Rhizobium sp. SSA_523: one gene and its partner. The main gene of each other region encodes a partner of the protein of the gene in region 2 in a complex. Links are inferred from orthologs where the notes say so. Each region holds a gene or a part of one and is shown on either strand. Other genes may lie near its edges. The genes, in order: QTJ18_RS22235 and dnaN.

Region 1 (7,023 bases), 210 kb from region 2 along the record:
CGTCACGTCGCCGTGCTGGAGAATGCGCAGCGCATCGATGAGCTCGGCGCGGAACATCTCCTTGCGGGTCGACATGAAGGCCTTGGTCGCCAGAACATCGATGGCCGAATAGGGAAGTTTGGCACGTCCATAGCCGGATTCGCGACCCCAGATCGCCACGACGATCGCGCCGGGCACGCCATAGGTCTGCTCGATTTTCCGCAGCGTCGCCGCATGCGTCTTGGCAAGCGTCCTGCCGGTCGCAGCCAGTCCCTGCAGGCGCTGCTCGGAAAAATAGGCCCCGGGCGAGGAGAACTCCGCCTGGCTCTGGTCCCGCTCCTTGGGTGGGGCCGTTCCGGGCGGCACGAGATCCGGCAATGTCCAGTTCAGGCTGATGCCCCTGAAGGCACTTTCGATGACGGCGTCCGAGACACCTGCCTTGCGCGCCTCCGGCGCAAGATCACGCTCAATCCAGGAGCGGAATTGCGCCTCCACTTCGGACTTGGAGGGGGCGGCAAAGGCCGGCACAGGCAGCAGGCTCAGGCCGGCCATCGCGAGTGCAAGGCTGATTTTGCGGCCTCGGCTCAATGCGTGTCGCAGAAACGGTGTCATTGTATTGCCTCCTCCAGTCACCCTTATATCGCGGTGCGGGCGCGCAGCGCCGCAGTCAGCGTGCCTTCGTCGAGGTAATCAAGTTCGCCGCCGACGGGTACGCCATGCGCGAGGCGGGTGATCTTGACCGGCAGGTCGCCCAGGCGATCGGTAATGTAATGGGCGGTGGCCTGTCCCTCGACAGTCGCGTTGACGGCAAGGATGATCTCCCGCACGCCGCCTTCGCTGGCGCGATCGATCAGGCTCTTGATGTTGAGGTCGTCCGGGCCGATGCCGTCCAGCGGCGAGAGCGTTCCGCCGAGAACGTGATAGGCGGCATTCATCGCGCCGGCCCGCTCGAGCGCCCACAGGTCGGAGACATCCTCCACGACGATGATGACGGACTGGTCCCGCCGCTCGTCGGTACAGACGGTGCAGGGGTCGCGCGTATCGACATTGCCGCAGCGCGAGCACACCTTGACCTTGTCATAGGCCTCGCCGAGCGCCAGGGACAGGGGTCCCATGAGCTGTTCGCGCTTCTTGATCAGATGCAGCGCAGCGCGCCGGGCCGAGCGGGGGCCAAGCCCCGGCACCTTGGCGAGCAGCTGGATGAGTTTTTCGATTTCAGGACCGGTGACGCGTTTTGCCATGCGACGCTTTTAGACGATAAGCAGGACGAACGGAATCACACAAGTGAGGCTTCCTCAGATGAAAGTCAGCGCCATCTGCATCGGCACCGCGCAAAGACTGCCGGGCAAAAGCTACAGAACAGGGATTTTCAAGGCGTCGATGACGGGTCCTGTCCTGCTCGATCAGCACGGCCTGCTGGGTGATTCGGTCTGCAACCGCAAGCATCACGGCGGGCCGGACCAGGCCGTTTACGGCATGGGATCGGTGGATATAGACGGCTGGACAGACGAACTCGGCAGGCGGCCGGAGCCCGGCCTGTTTGGCGAGAACCTCATCATCGAAGGGGTCGACAGCCGCAATATCCGCGTGGGTGACCGGTTTGAAACGGGGACGATTCTGCTCGAGGTCACCTCGACGCGCATCCCCTGCGCCACGCTGGCCGCCCGGATGGGTGATGGTGGTTTTGCCAAACGGTTCATGGCCGTTGCCCGGCCGGGCTTCTACTGCCGTGTGCTGAGCCAGGGCCTGATTGGCGCCGGAGAGCCCGTGCATCACGAAGCCTATCCGGATGCGTCGATCAGCATGCCGGACCTGCTTGCGCTGACCCCTCGCAAACTGTCCGACGAGGATCGCGCCCGACTTATTGGCCTGCCGATCAGCGAAAGGCTGCGGCAGGCGCTCAAGACGTGACGTCCGGCTTGGGTGGTCGCAAGCTGCGGCTCTGCGGCCGCGCGTCGATCAGAATGGCAGCTTCATCCCGGGCGGAATCGGCAGGCCGGCGGTCAGTTCGCGGGTTTTCTCGGCGGCGATCGATTCAGCCTTGTCCTTGGCATCCTTGTGCGCGGCGATCACCAGATCTTCGAGGATTTCCACCTCGTCTTCCTTGAAGAGGGATGGATCGATCTTCAGGCCCAGCATTTCGCCCTTGCCGCTCATGCGCACCGTGACAAGCCCGCCTCCCGACGTTCCCTCGACGTCCAGAGCGGCAATTTCTGCCTGCATCTGTTCCATCTTGGCCTGCATTTCCTTGACCTTGCCCATCATGCCCATGATGTCGCGCATCGGATCGCTCCCTTGTTATCCGTCATAAATCGATGTCGTCGCCGGGCAGGATATCGCCCTCATCCGTTTCGATCGTCGTTGGCGGCGCCAGCGCTTCGCTGTCGTCCTCTTCGCTCACCTTGATCCTGACATCCGTCACCCGGGCGCCTGGAAAATGGCTGAGAATGGCGGCGACGTCCGGATCGGCCTTGGCATCGATCAGCCGCGCCTCGCGCGCCTGATTTTCCACCTCCGCAAGGGTCCGCTCGCCTTTGTCGCGGCTGAGAATGACCATCCAGCGGATCTCGGTCCATTCCTCCAGCCGGCGCTGCAGATCGCCGACTATGCTTTTCGGCGCATCCGGCGGAAGGTTGATCTCGAGGCGGCCCGGCTCCAGCTTTACCAGCCGCACGAAATTGCGCAGCAGCGCCCGCAATTTGGGATCCCTGTGCTTCGTGCAGAGATCGGCAATGTCTGAGAGGGATGTGATCGCGGCCTTCGGCGCGGCGGCTGCAGCCGGCTGGCGCGCGGGGCTTGTCTCGGCATGCCCCATGGCCATCGGCTGCGGCGCCGAAGGAACGGCCGCCAGCATGACCGTTGGCCCGCCCGAGGCAGCACCCATGCGCTGCGCGGGAGCGGGATCGGACGCGCGCCCTTCCAAACCGGGGGATGGCGCGGCTGCGGGATTGGACGAGCGAGCAGCAGAAGGACCGGAAAGAGCGCCTCTTGCCCCGCCATTGGCGGAAGACGATGTGCCGGATACGCCCTCTGCGCCGCCAGCCATCAGTTCGGCCACCCGGCGCGCTGCATCTTCCGGCGAGGGAAGATGGGCGGCATGGGCAAGACGGATCAATACCATTTCCGCAGCGCCCGCCGGACGCGAGGAATTTTCCGCCTCCGGAATGCCTTTCAGCAGCATCTGCCACAGGCGGGACAGCGTGGTCACGGCGACCTTGCCGGCAAACTCCGCCCCCTGCACCCGCTCCACTTCGCTCAGCGAGGGATCGTCGGAGGCCTCGGGAATATATTTTATCCGCGTCACCAGATGAGTGAATTCCGCAAGATCGGTCAAGACGACGACGGGATTGGCTCCGGCATCATATTGTTGCGAAAACTCACGCAGGGCCGCCTGCACATCGCCTCTGACGACATGGCCGAAGAGATCGACGATCCGCGCGCGATCGGCAAGGCCGAGCATGGAGCGGACCGTTTCCGCCTGGACGGAGCCGCCGCCATGGGCGATCGCCTGATCGAGAAGGGAGAGACCATCGCGGGCCGAGCCTTCCGCGGCGCGGGCGATCATCGACAGCGCCTCCGGCTCGAAGGAAATAGATTCACGACCGAGAAGGGTTGCAAACAGGCCGACAAGATCCGCCGCGCTGATGCGGCGCAGATCGAAGCGCTGGCAGCGCGACAGAACCGTGATGGGAACCTTGCGGATTTCCGTGGTGGCGAAAATGAATTTTACATGCTCGGGCGGCTCTTCCAGTGTCTTCAGCAGGCCGTTGAAAGCCTGCGTCGACAGCATGTGCACCTCGTCGATGATATAGACCTTGTAGCGCGCCGAGACCGGCCGATAGCGAACCTGCTCGATGATTTCGCGGATGTCGTCGATGCCGGTATGCGAGGCGGCATCCATCTCGATCACGTCGACATGGCGGCCTTCCATGATCGCCTGGCAATGTTCGCCGGGCACACGAATGTCGATGCTGGGCCGGTCGATCTCGTCTGTCTTGTAGTTCAGCGCGCGTGCCAGAATACGGGCCGTGGTCGTCTTGCCGACCCCGCGCACGCCGGTCAGCATATAGGCTTGCGCAATGCGCCCGGTCTCGAAGGCATTGGTCAGGGTCCGGACCATCGGCTCCTGGCCGACCATGAGATCCGAAAAATCCTTGGGACGATATTTGCGCGCCAGCACCAGATAGCCGCCCGCGCTCCCCACTGGGTTCGTTCCCGTCACTGTCAGCCCGGTGTCGCTCATCAGATCCCGCCAGCCCGCTCGGCCATACCGGCCATTGACCAGCCAATCGGCCGGACCGGAAGCTGACCATCCAAGAGTTAGAAGGTGGGAGGCTGGCACGATGACCCGTGCCGGGCTCGTTAGGGCTGCTTCCTTCCGGACCTGACCCGGTTGGCGAGTGGCTCGTCCACCACCAACCTCCCGGGGCACATATCGTCGTTTCACGCAGCAAATGCAAGCCAAGCCGTCAAAAAACTGCTAGCAAGTCAAAAACGCCGGAGGACACATTGAGTGCATTCGAACTGGACGCTCGACTGGAGCGGGACTCGGACCTGATCACTATCCTCAGCCTCTGCCAGGTCCGTCTGCTGAAGGACAGCCGCTGGCCCTGGCTGATGCTGGTGCCGCAGCGGGCGCAGAAGACGGAACTGTTCGAGCTGACGCCGCTCGATCAAGCCTTGCTTACCTTTGAAACCAATCTGGTTGCCGGCGCCCTGAAGCAGGTGACGGGAGCCAGGAAAATCAATGTCGGAGCGCTCGGCAATATCGTCGCGCAGCTGCATGTGCACATCGTTGCACGTCATGAAGGCGATCCCAACTGGCCCGGTCCGATCTGGGGCTTCGGAACGGCCCTGCCCTATGACGACGAGACGAAGCAGAGTTTTGTAAAGGCGCTGAACCAGGCGATAGACGCATGAGCATTTCCCTGTTCGAGACTGACGCGCCGCATCCCGAGGCCAGCCGGCTGACGGCCTTTGCCGGAAACCGGTTGAACCGCGATGCCGAGCACCGCGCGGAAGACTGCCTGGAGCAGGCCGTGGCGCATGAGAGTGCCCATGCGTTCGCATTCGCCGGCGGCAGGCTGGTGCTGAAGCATGACGATCATGTCCTCGACGCGCTGTTTGCCAGGCACGAACTGGCCGGCCTTCATCCCGACAGGGACAGCCTGATCCTGCTCGGCTATCGCCCCAATGGCGAGCCGCGCCTGGCCGTCAGTCTCGACGCGCCGATCGAGAGGCTGGAGGCGCAGTTCAAGATTACCGATGCGCGCTCCGCCTTTCGCGACGGGCTTCTGGACGAGGAGACGCTGGGCGAGGTGGCGCAGGGCCTCAGCCTGATGCACTGGAACAGCGCCCATCGGTTCTGCGGCAAATGCGGCACCAAGACCGAAAGCCGGCTCGGAGGTTACAAGCGCCAATGCCCGCAATGCGGTCACATGATGTTTCCGCGGACCGACCCGGTCGTCATCATGCTCACCGTCGATGTGGAGCAGGACCGCGTCCTGCTGGGCCGCGGCCACCACTTCGCTCCCGGCATGTATTCGACGCTGGCGGGTTTCGTCGAACCAGGCGAAACGATCGAGGATGCGGTGCGCCGCGAAACGCTGGAGGAGTCCGGGATCGAGATCGGCCGCGTGCGCTATCATGCGTCGCAGCCCTGGCCCATGCCGCATTCCTTGATGATCGGCTGCTTCGCCGAGGCCTTGTCGAGCGAAATACGCCGCGATGAGCAGGAGCTTGCGGATTGCCGCTGGTTCTCCCGCGCCGAAATGATCGCCATTCTGGACGCGGACACGACAGGCGAAGGCCCCTTTGCGCCGCCGCCCGGCGCCATAGCCCACCGGCTGATGCGTGACTGGGTTGACTGGCCGCGCCCCGCGGCCGAGGCGGGATAGGCGGAGCTTTCTCTAGGCGGCGTTTTTCAGAACGAAATTCCGGGGCCGGCGTTCCGCGGGTGATCGCCCGGCGGTCGAGGCAAACACAGTGAAAGGCAGCAGGGGGTTGGAATGACGCGCGAGAGACGCCGGCGCATGATCCGCAGCCAGAGGACGTGGACGGGGCTTGCCCTGGTCGCAGCCATTTCCTTCGTTGCAGGCCTGACCGATGCGATCGGCCTGCGCCTCTCCGGCGATTTCGTCTCCTTCATGACGGGAAACACGACGAGGGCCGCGATATCGATTGCTGATGGCGAATGGCATCATGGCATCGTCCTGCTTGGCGCCGTCGCGGTGTTCGTCCTTGGCAATGCGCTCGGCATCGTCACCGCCTACCTCGTTCCGCGCCGGATCTTCGGCGTCCTTGGCTGTGTCGCGCTTCTCCTCGCTCTCGCCGCCCTGATGCAGGACGAGCAGCTTCGCCTTCTTCGCTTCTATTGCGTCGTGCTGTCGATGGGCATGGTGAATGCCACCGTTGAACATATAGAGGGCCTGCCGATCGGATTGACTTATGTCACCGGCGCATTGTCACGGCTTGGCCGCGGCATGGGGCGTTACCTGATGGGCGAGCGAAGCCTCGACTGGAGCATCCAGGCCATTCCCTGGCTCGGCATGATCTCGGGAGCCATAACCGGTGCTGCACTGGGCATCATCCTTGCCGATAAGGCTCTCTTCGTGGCTGCCGGTCTTGCCCTGGCGATCGCCCTGGTCTCGCTTCGCATCCGCAGAGCGCTCCATCGCCGTTTCAACCAGCGCAGTCATGGTCAACATCGCCAGGGCCAGCGCAGCCTCAACAGCGCCCGGCAGGGATAGATCTTGTTTTACATCTCGAAAATCGCCTGGCTGTTGGTGCAGCCTTTGTCCCTCGCCTTTCTCGCCGTCGCTCTTGCGCTGCTTGCGCTTGCCCTCAAACTGCGCCGTCTGGCGGGCGGCTTGGCCTTTCTCTCCGCCCTCATCCTGTTCATGACTTTGTACACGACGAGCGGCAATCTCCTGCTTCAGGCGCTGGAGGATCGCATTCCCCGCCCCGCACCGGAGCCATCGGACATAAGCTGCATCATCATGCTCGGCGGCGGGATCGAGAACGAGGTGATGAGCGCCAGGGGCG
Region 2 (6,987 bases):
CGGCCGCATGATAACCGCATCCGGCACCGTCTGAAGGATCGCGGCTTCGGCGCGGCCCTTGGAACGGGCATAGGAGGACTCGGATGCGGTATCGGCACCGATGGCCGAAACATGCGTCAGCCGCGCTCCGGCATTGCGGGCGGCCTCAGCCACGGCCTTGGCACCGAATTCCTGCACGGCATTGAACGAATTCTTGCCGCTTTCGAACAGGATGCCAACACAGTTGACGACATGGCTGGATCCGGCCACCGCCTGGTCGATCGAGGCGCGATAGCGCAGATTGGCCTGAACCAGCTGGATCTGGCCGACATAGCCGAGCGGACGAAGGAAGCCGGCAAGATCGGGACGGCGGACGGCGACGCGGATGCGGTAGCCGCGCTTGGCAAGCGCCCTGACAACATGCCTGCCAACGAAACCCGAACCCCCGAACACGGTGACGAGCGGCGGAAGATTGGACATGGTCATGGGGAATGCTCCGAAAGCCAGAAGATGGTTTGGTTTTCTCTAGCCCAAAGCGCGGCCAAGGTGAAGTGCCAAGCGCCGTTCCAAAAGGACGCACGGGCTTGTGCGCCCCGGCCGAGGGAAAGACGCAACCGGGGCCGGCAAGCGCCGCTGCAGCGGTCGCATCCTCCTGCCGCCTATGGCCTGCTCGATCAGACGCCTTCAACCACCAGCATTTCCGCCTCGGCCACCTCCTGGCGGATCTTGGCGGCTTGCTGGTATTCTGGCGAGTGATAGCAATCGATAGCGTGCTGGACCGACGGAAATTCGATCACGACATTGCGCGCCCGCGACATGCCCTCAAGCCTCGTGACGGGTCCGCCGCGGGCCAGGAACTTCGCGCCGAACCGCTCGAAGGCCGGTTTGGCCGTCGCCACATAATCCTTGTAGCGTTCCGCATCCCGCACATCGACGCGGGCGATCCAGTATCCCTTCGGCATTGTCTTCTCCTCGTTCGTCCTTGCCTCCGGCGGGAGGCGTCAGAGTGCCTCGTTCATTTCCGACAGGATGGCGCGTGCAGCAAACAGCGGGTCGTCGGCCTTCACGATCGGCCGCGCGACCACCAGATGGCTCGAGCCCGCTCTGATCGCATCAAAGGGCGTGACGACACGCTTCTGATCCCCGGCATCGGCGCCCTTCGGCCGGATGCCCGGCGTAACGAGGGCCATGTCCGGACCGATGATCCTGCGCACCGCCTGCGATTCTTCCGCCGAGCAGACAATGCCGCCCATGCCGGCTGCGCGCGCCTGTTCGGCACGCGTCAACACCAGCGTATGCGGATCGTATTCATAGCCGGCATCGCGCAGATCGGCGTCGTCCATCGATGTCAGCACTGTCACGCCCAGCAGGCAAAGGTCCGATCCCTTTGCCGCCTCGACCGCCGCCCGCATGGCCTTCGGATAGGCATGCAGCGTGAGCATGGTCACGCCCATCTTGACGATGTTCTCGACGCCCTTGGCAACCGTATTGTCGATGTCGAGCAGCTTCATGTCGAGAAAGACCTGCCTGCCATCCGCCACGAGATTGCGGGCGAATTCCAGGCCGCCGGCGAAGGCCAGCTGGTAGCCGATCTTGTAGAAATTCACTTCGTCGCCGAGCATGCGTACCACGGCTTCCGCCTCGCCGATCGTGGGAAGGTCAAGCCCAACGATCAGGCGGTCGCGTGCTGTCATGCCATGTCTCGCGCCATTTCTCACGCCATCTCTCCTTGCCAGGCATCCATCGGCGTCCAGTCGCATGTGAGACGGCAATCGGCAAGCCGGTTGGAAAGCGTGAAGGCGAAAAGGTTGCCGCCGCCGGCCGGCTGGTCACGATCGCGGGCGATCGGGTTGCCGCTTATGTGGCATTTCAGCAGCGTGCCGACGCCGCCATGGCCGACAAAGGCAATCGGCCTGCTGCAGTCGTGGCTCTGCAGCACGCGGGAGACGGCGTCGACAATACGGTGTTGCGCATCCTGCGCCGTTTCCCAGCCCTTGAAGCTCTGCTGAGGATGGGCGAAAAACCAGTCCGCGGCCGCCTCGAAGTCCGGAGGCGGCAGAAAGCCGGTCGCCGAGCGATCATTCTCATGCATGGCAGCCTCCGTCTCGACGCTGCAGCCGGCGGCCCGCGCCAGGATGTCGGCGGTTTCGATCGCCTTGCGCTCCTGGCTGGAGAGGATGCGCTGGAGCCGTGACGCCCAGGAGAGGCGGGACGCCGTCCTCGCCCGCTCCGCACCCGTCTCCGAAAGCCCCCAGTCCGGCACCGGAACCTTCGGGTCGATCTTCACCTGCGGATGCGTGATGTAAAGGGCGAACATTGGCCGAGGGTCTCGATCAGGGACGGGTATAGGTCCACAGCTGTGCCGGCGGAATGTTTCGCACCACGAAGTCGAAATGCTTGATGCGATAGCGGTCCGGGCGCGCGACGATGGGCGAGGCCGGGCCATAGGTGATCTGGATGACCGGCCGGCCGTGCGGCATGCGGTCCAGCAGGTCTTCCAGCAGCGCGATGCGGCGCTCCATCGGGAAGCTCAGCATCGGTATGGCCGAGATGACCGCGTCGAAGCGCGCATCCTTGAAGCTTCCCAGGGTGTTTTCCAGATCGAAGGCATCACCATTGATGAAGTTGACGCCGGAAAAATTGCGGGTGAGGTGCAGGTAGAAATCGGTTGAGAATTCGATCGAGACCAGTTTCTCCGGCGCGACGCCTCGCTCGAGAATGGCCTTGGTGATGATGCCGGTGCCGGGGCCGAGTTCCAGGACCGGAAGGCCTGAGGCCGGCTGAATGACGCTGGCCATGCGTTTGGCCGTGATCGCCGAGGTTGGCAGGATGGCGCCGACGCGCTTCGGACCGTCTATCCAGCCCTTGAAGAAACGGATTTCCTCGTCGAACTTGCGGCCCAGCCGCTCCTTGAAACGCAACTCCATCCTGATCTCCCGGCAAATCTGTTTGGGTTAAGTGGCCACTGGTGACGCAAAAGCAAGAAAAAATGTCGCAATCGAGGAGGGCGACAAAAAAAGGGACGGCCGAGACCGTCCCCTCATCGACATTATACCCGCATCGGCATCAGCACATACAGGGCGTCGTCGCCTGCCGTATCGCGCACCAGAGTGGGGGATCCGGCATCGGCCAGCATGAAAATGGCATCCTCGCCGGAGAGCTGGGCGGTGATGTCGAGCAGATATTTCGCGTTGAAGCCGATCTCCATCGCGTCGCTCTCGTAGCCGACCGCCACTTCCTCCGTCGCGCTGCCGGAATCCGGATTATTGACCGTCAGCAGCAATTGGCCGTCGCTCAACGCCAGCTTGACGGCCCGGCCGCGCTCGGAGGAAATCGTCGACACGCGATCCACGGCGCGGGTGAAGCTCTGGCAGTCGACCCGCATTTCCTTGTCATTGCCGGTGGGAATGACGCGCTGGTAATCCGGGAAGGTCCCGTCGATCAGCTTGGAGGTCATCACGATGGCCCCGATCGAAAGGCGGATCTTGGCATCCGACACTTCGACGGTGACGAGAGCCTCCGGATCGTCCACGAGTTTCTGCAATTCCCCGACCGTCTTGCGCGGAATGATGATGCCCGGCATGCCCTCCGAACCGGAGGGCGCAACGATATCGGCGCGGGCCAGGCGGTGACCATCGGTTGCCACCGCGCGCAGCTTCAATTCGCCATTGGCCTCGATCGTGTGGAAGAAGATCCCGTTCAGGTAGTAGCGCGTCTCTTCCGTCGAAATCGCGAACTGCGTGCGGTCGATCAGCATTTTCAGGTCCGTCGCCTTCATCTTGAAGGTGTGGCTGAAAGTGCCGGCCGTCAGGTCGGGAAAATCTGTCTCGGGCAGGCATTGCAGCGAAAACTTCGACCGGCCCGACTGCACCACCATGCTGCCGCCATCCTGGTTGGTGGCCAGGCGAACCTCGGCCCCGTCCGGCAGCTTGCGCACGATTTCATACAGAAGATGAGCGGGAACGGTGGTTGCGCCCGCCTGCTCGACCATGGCCGGCAGTTCCTCCGTGATCTCGAGATCCAGGTCCGTCGCCTTCAAGGCAAGCTCGCTGCCGGAGGCGCGCAGCAGCACGTTGGACAGGATGGGGATCGTGTTGCGACGTTCCACGACACGATGAACATGGTTCAGCGATTTCAGAAGATTGGACCGCTCAAGAGTAATACGCATGGACGCTACCGCTTTCGACCGTACCGGCCCATCGGGCCGAACATGATGTTCGTCCGCCGCTGGCCGGACGATGTGGATCGGCAAAATGGCAGAGTTTGCATTAAAAATGCAAGGGGTGGGGCTCCTCGGCCGGCTATTTTCGACGCTGCGCGCCGGCCTTCTCACAGGAATTCCCGAGCGGACCGGGACAGACTGCGTGATGTGGATGCGGCTGGTTGCGGCGGATCACTCGCGCAAGCCGGTCATCCGCCCCTCTCACCGTCTGCCCTTGTCTTGCTGACGCATGCCTTGCCCTGCCGGCTGCGCTCCCCCATAAAGACATCGGTTTGCAAGGAAAGGCCGGACAAGCACGTGACAGACAAGGAAACGCCGACGCAGCGCAGCTATCGCCTCGGGCAGACGAGCATTGCCGCCCGGCCTCTGGAGCCGGCGCTCTATCTGGTGGCGACGCCGATCGGCAATCTGGGCGATATTACCCTGCGCGCGCTCGAGACCCTTGCGGGGGCCGATGTGCTCGCCTGCGAAGATACGCGGGTGACGCGGGTGCTGCTGGATCGCTATGGCATCGTTACGCGTCCCTATGCCTATCACGAACATAATGCCGACGAGGCCGGGCCGCGGCTCATCGCGGCGCTGGATCGGGGGCAATCGGTCGCGCTGGTCTCGGATGCCGGAACGCCGCTTGTCTCCGATCCGGGCTACCGGCTTGGACAGCTCGCTTTGGAGGCCGGCTACAAGGTTGTTCCCATTCCCGGGCCCTCCGCGCCGCTGGCGGCGCTGGTCGGTTCCGGCCTTCCCTCCGATGCCTTCCTGTTTGCCGGCTTCCTGCCGGTCAAGGAAAAGGGACGGCGGGACCGGCTGGCGGAGCTCTCCAAGATCCCGTCGACCCTGATCTTCTTCGAATCGCCCCATCGCCTCGGCGATACGCTTGTCATTGCTGCTGACGTGCTGGGACCGACGCGATCCGCCTGTGTCTGCCGCGAGCTCACCAAGACCTTCGAGGAGTTCCGCCGCGGGTCGCTCGGCGATCTGGCGCAGCAGTATCAGGATGCCACGGTCAAGGGCGAGGTCGTGCTGGTCATCGGCCCGCCGGATTATGACGATGTCCCTGCGGCCGTCGATGTGGATATTCTGCTCAAGGAACTGTCGCAATCCATGCCGGCAACCAAGGCTGCCGCCGAGGCGGCAAGGCTGACCGGCCTGTCGCGCCGCGATCTCTACCAGCGGCTGGTCGAACTGAAGGATGGCGATGCGGTCTGACAGGCAAGGGCTCCGCCGTCGCAAGGCCGAGCGCGATGGGCGCCACGCCGAACTATTCGCCGCGCTGTTTCTTCGCCTGAAGGGCTATCGAATCATTGCCCTGCGCTACCGCACTCCGGTGGGAGAAATCGACATTATTGCCCGAAAAGGCAGTCTCGTCGCCTTTGTCGAAGTCAAACTCCGCAGATCTTCCGGGGAGGCGGTGGATGCCGTTGGTCTTGCAACGCAACAGCGCATTCGCGCCGCAGGAAACCGGTGGCTTATGCAACAGCGCGACGCTCATCTTCTATCTCTGCGCTTCGATATTATTGCAATGCAGCAATGGACGCTGCCCCGGCATTTTGTGGACGCTTTCTGAAAGTGTTGCAAAGCTGTGCAATGTGAGGCTTAACTGTATTAGTGCTGTCATAAAAGAACGCTAAGCAGCCGCATCCGACCTACCGGAGAAGAGGGAGATACCCATGTTGAAGAAGCTAACTTTCGCCGCAGCCGCACTCGCGCTGTCGGCGACCACCTCGCTTGCCGCCACCGAAGTCACCTGGTGGCATGCCATGGGCGGTGAACTGGGCAAGAAGCTTGAGGAAATCGCAGCGAAGTTCAATGAAAGCCAGGCCGATTATAAGGTCGTGCCGGTCTATAAGGGTTCCTATCCGGAAACCCTGACGGCGGCGATCGCGGCCTTCCGCGCCAATCAGCAGCCGGCCATCGTGCAGGTTTTCGAAGTCGGCACCGGCACGATGATGGCTGCCAAGGGCGCCGTCTATCCGGTCTACAAGCTGATGGCCGATCAGGGCGAGAGCTTCGACAAGAGCGCCTATCTGGCGCCGGTCGTCGGCTATTATTCCGATACGGAAGGCAATATCCTGTCGCTGCCGTTCAATTCGTCCACGCCTATCCTCTATTATAACAAGGACGTGTTCAAGAAGGCCGGCCTTGATCCGGAAGTCTCGCCGAAGACCTGGGAAGAGGTCGAGCAGTTCTCGAAGAAGATCGTATCCTCGGGTGCGGCCAAGTGCGGCTTTACCTCGGCCTGGATCACCTGGGTGCAGACCGAGAACCTGTCGGCTCTGCACGACCAGCCCTTCGGCACGCTGGACAATGGCTTTGGCGGTCTGAAGACCGAATTCACCTTCAATGGCAAGGTTCAGGTCAAGCACTGGGGCAATCTGAAGAAGTGGCAGGATGAAGGCCTCTTCAAGTATGGCGGCCCGGTGGGCGGCGATCAGGCGGCAACCATGTTCTACGCCCAGGAATGCGCAATGACGATGAACTCGTCGGCCGGTCGCGCAGGCGTCATCAACAATGCCAAGGATTTCACGCCGGGCTTCGGTCCGCTTCCCTATTATGCGGATGAAATCAAGGAGCCGAAGAACTCCATCATCGGCGGCGCCACCCTGTGGGTCCTGAACGGCAAGGACAAGGACGTCTACAAGGGCGTTGCCAAGTTCTTCTCCTACCTGTCCAAGCCGGATGTCCAGGCGGACTGGCACCAGTTCACCGGCTATCTGCCGATCACCAATGCCGCCTACGAACTCGGCAAGACCCAGGGCTATTACGCCAAGAACCCGGGTTCCGACATT

The links.
Region 1: the proteins of dnaN (region 2) and QTJ18_RS22235 are in contact, whole or in part, in a cryo-EM structure (PDB 8GIZ), measured with the Escherichia coli proteins. The link is inferred for Rhizobium sp. SSA_523 from one-to-one orthologs.

What each region holds. Positions count from the first base shown.
Region 1 is NZ_CP129382.1:2,943,256-2,950,278, reverse strand. What follows is about bases 1,754-4,735. They hold QTJ18_RS22235 (DNA polymerase III subunit gamma/tau), read right to left. Parts: upstream 4,223-4,735; coding sequence 2,285-4,222; downstream 1,754-2,284. Other genes in these bases: QTJ18_RS22225 (HIT family protein), read left to right, coding at 4,489-4,735; QTJ18_RS22240 (YbaB/EbfC family nucleoid-associated protein), read right to left, coding at 1,939-2,262; QTJ18_RS22245 (MOSC domain-containing protein), read left to right, coding at 1,754-1,890. Outside these bases: QTJ18_RS22255 (lytic murein transglycosylase), read right to left, coding at 1-531; recombination mediator RecR, read right to left, coding at 615-1,220; more of QTJ18_RS22245, read left to right, coding at 1,279-1,753; more of QTJ18_RS22225, read left to right, coding at 4,736-4,899; nudC (NAD(+) diphosphatase), read left to right, coding at 4,896-5,876; QTJ18_RS22215 (YoaK family protein), read left to right, coding at 5,988-6,728; QTJ18_RS22210 (YdcF family protein), read left to right, coding at 6,732-7,023. UniProt on the Escherichia coli protein: Part of the beta sliding clamp loading complex, which hydrolyzes ATP to load the beta clamp onto primed DNA to form the DNA replication pre-initiation complex.
Region 2 is NZ_CP129382.1:3,150,828-3,157,814, forward strand. Bases 2,089-5,034 are described here. They hold dnaN (DNA polymerase III subunit beta), read right to left. Parts: upstream 4,148-5,034; coding sequence 3,029-4,147; downstream 2,089-3,028. Other genes in these bases: QTJ18_RS23245 (histidine phosphatase family protein), read right to left, coding at 2,089-2,296; pmtA (phospholipid N-methyltransferase PmtA), read right to left, coding at 2,313-2,906; rsmI (16S rRNA (cytidine(1402)-2'-O)-methyltransferase), read left to right, coding at 4,499-5,034. In the rest of the region: QTJ18_RS23230 (complex I NDUFA9 subunit family protein), read right to left, coding at 1-465; QTJ18_RS23235 (DUF1330 domain-containing protein), read right to left, coding at 654-941; pyrF (orotidine-5'-phosphate decarboxylase), read right to left, coding at 981-1,673; more of QTJ18_RS23245, read right to left, coding at 1,694-2,088; more of rsmI, read left to right, coding at 5,035-5,407; QTJ18_RS23265 (YraN family protein), read left to right, coding at 5,397-5,765; sn-glycerol-3-phosphate ABC transporter substrate-binding protein UgpB, read left to right, coding at 5,869-6,987. UniProt on the Escherichia coli protein: Confers DNA tethering and processivity to DNA polymerases and other proteins. Acts as a clamp, forming a ring around DNA (a reaction catalyzed by the clamp-loading complex) which diffuses in an ATP-independent manner freely and bidirectionally along dsDNA.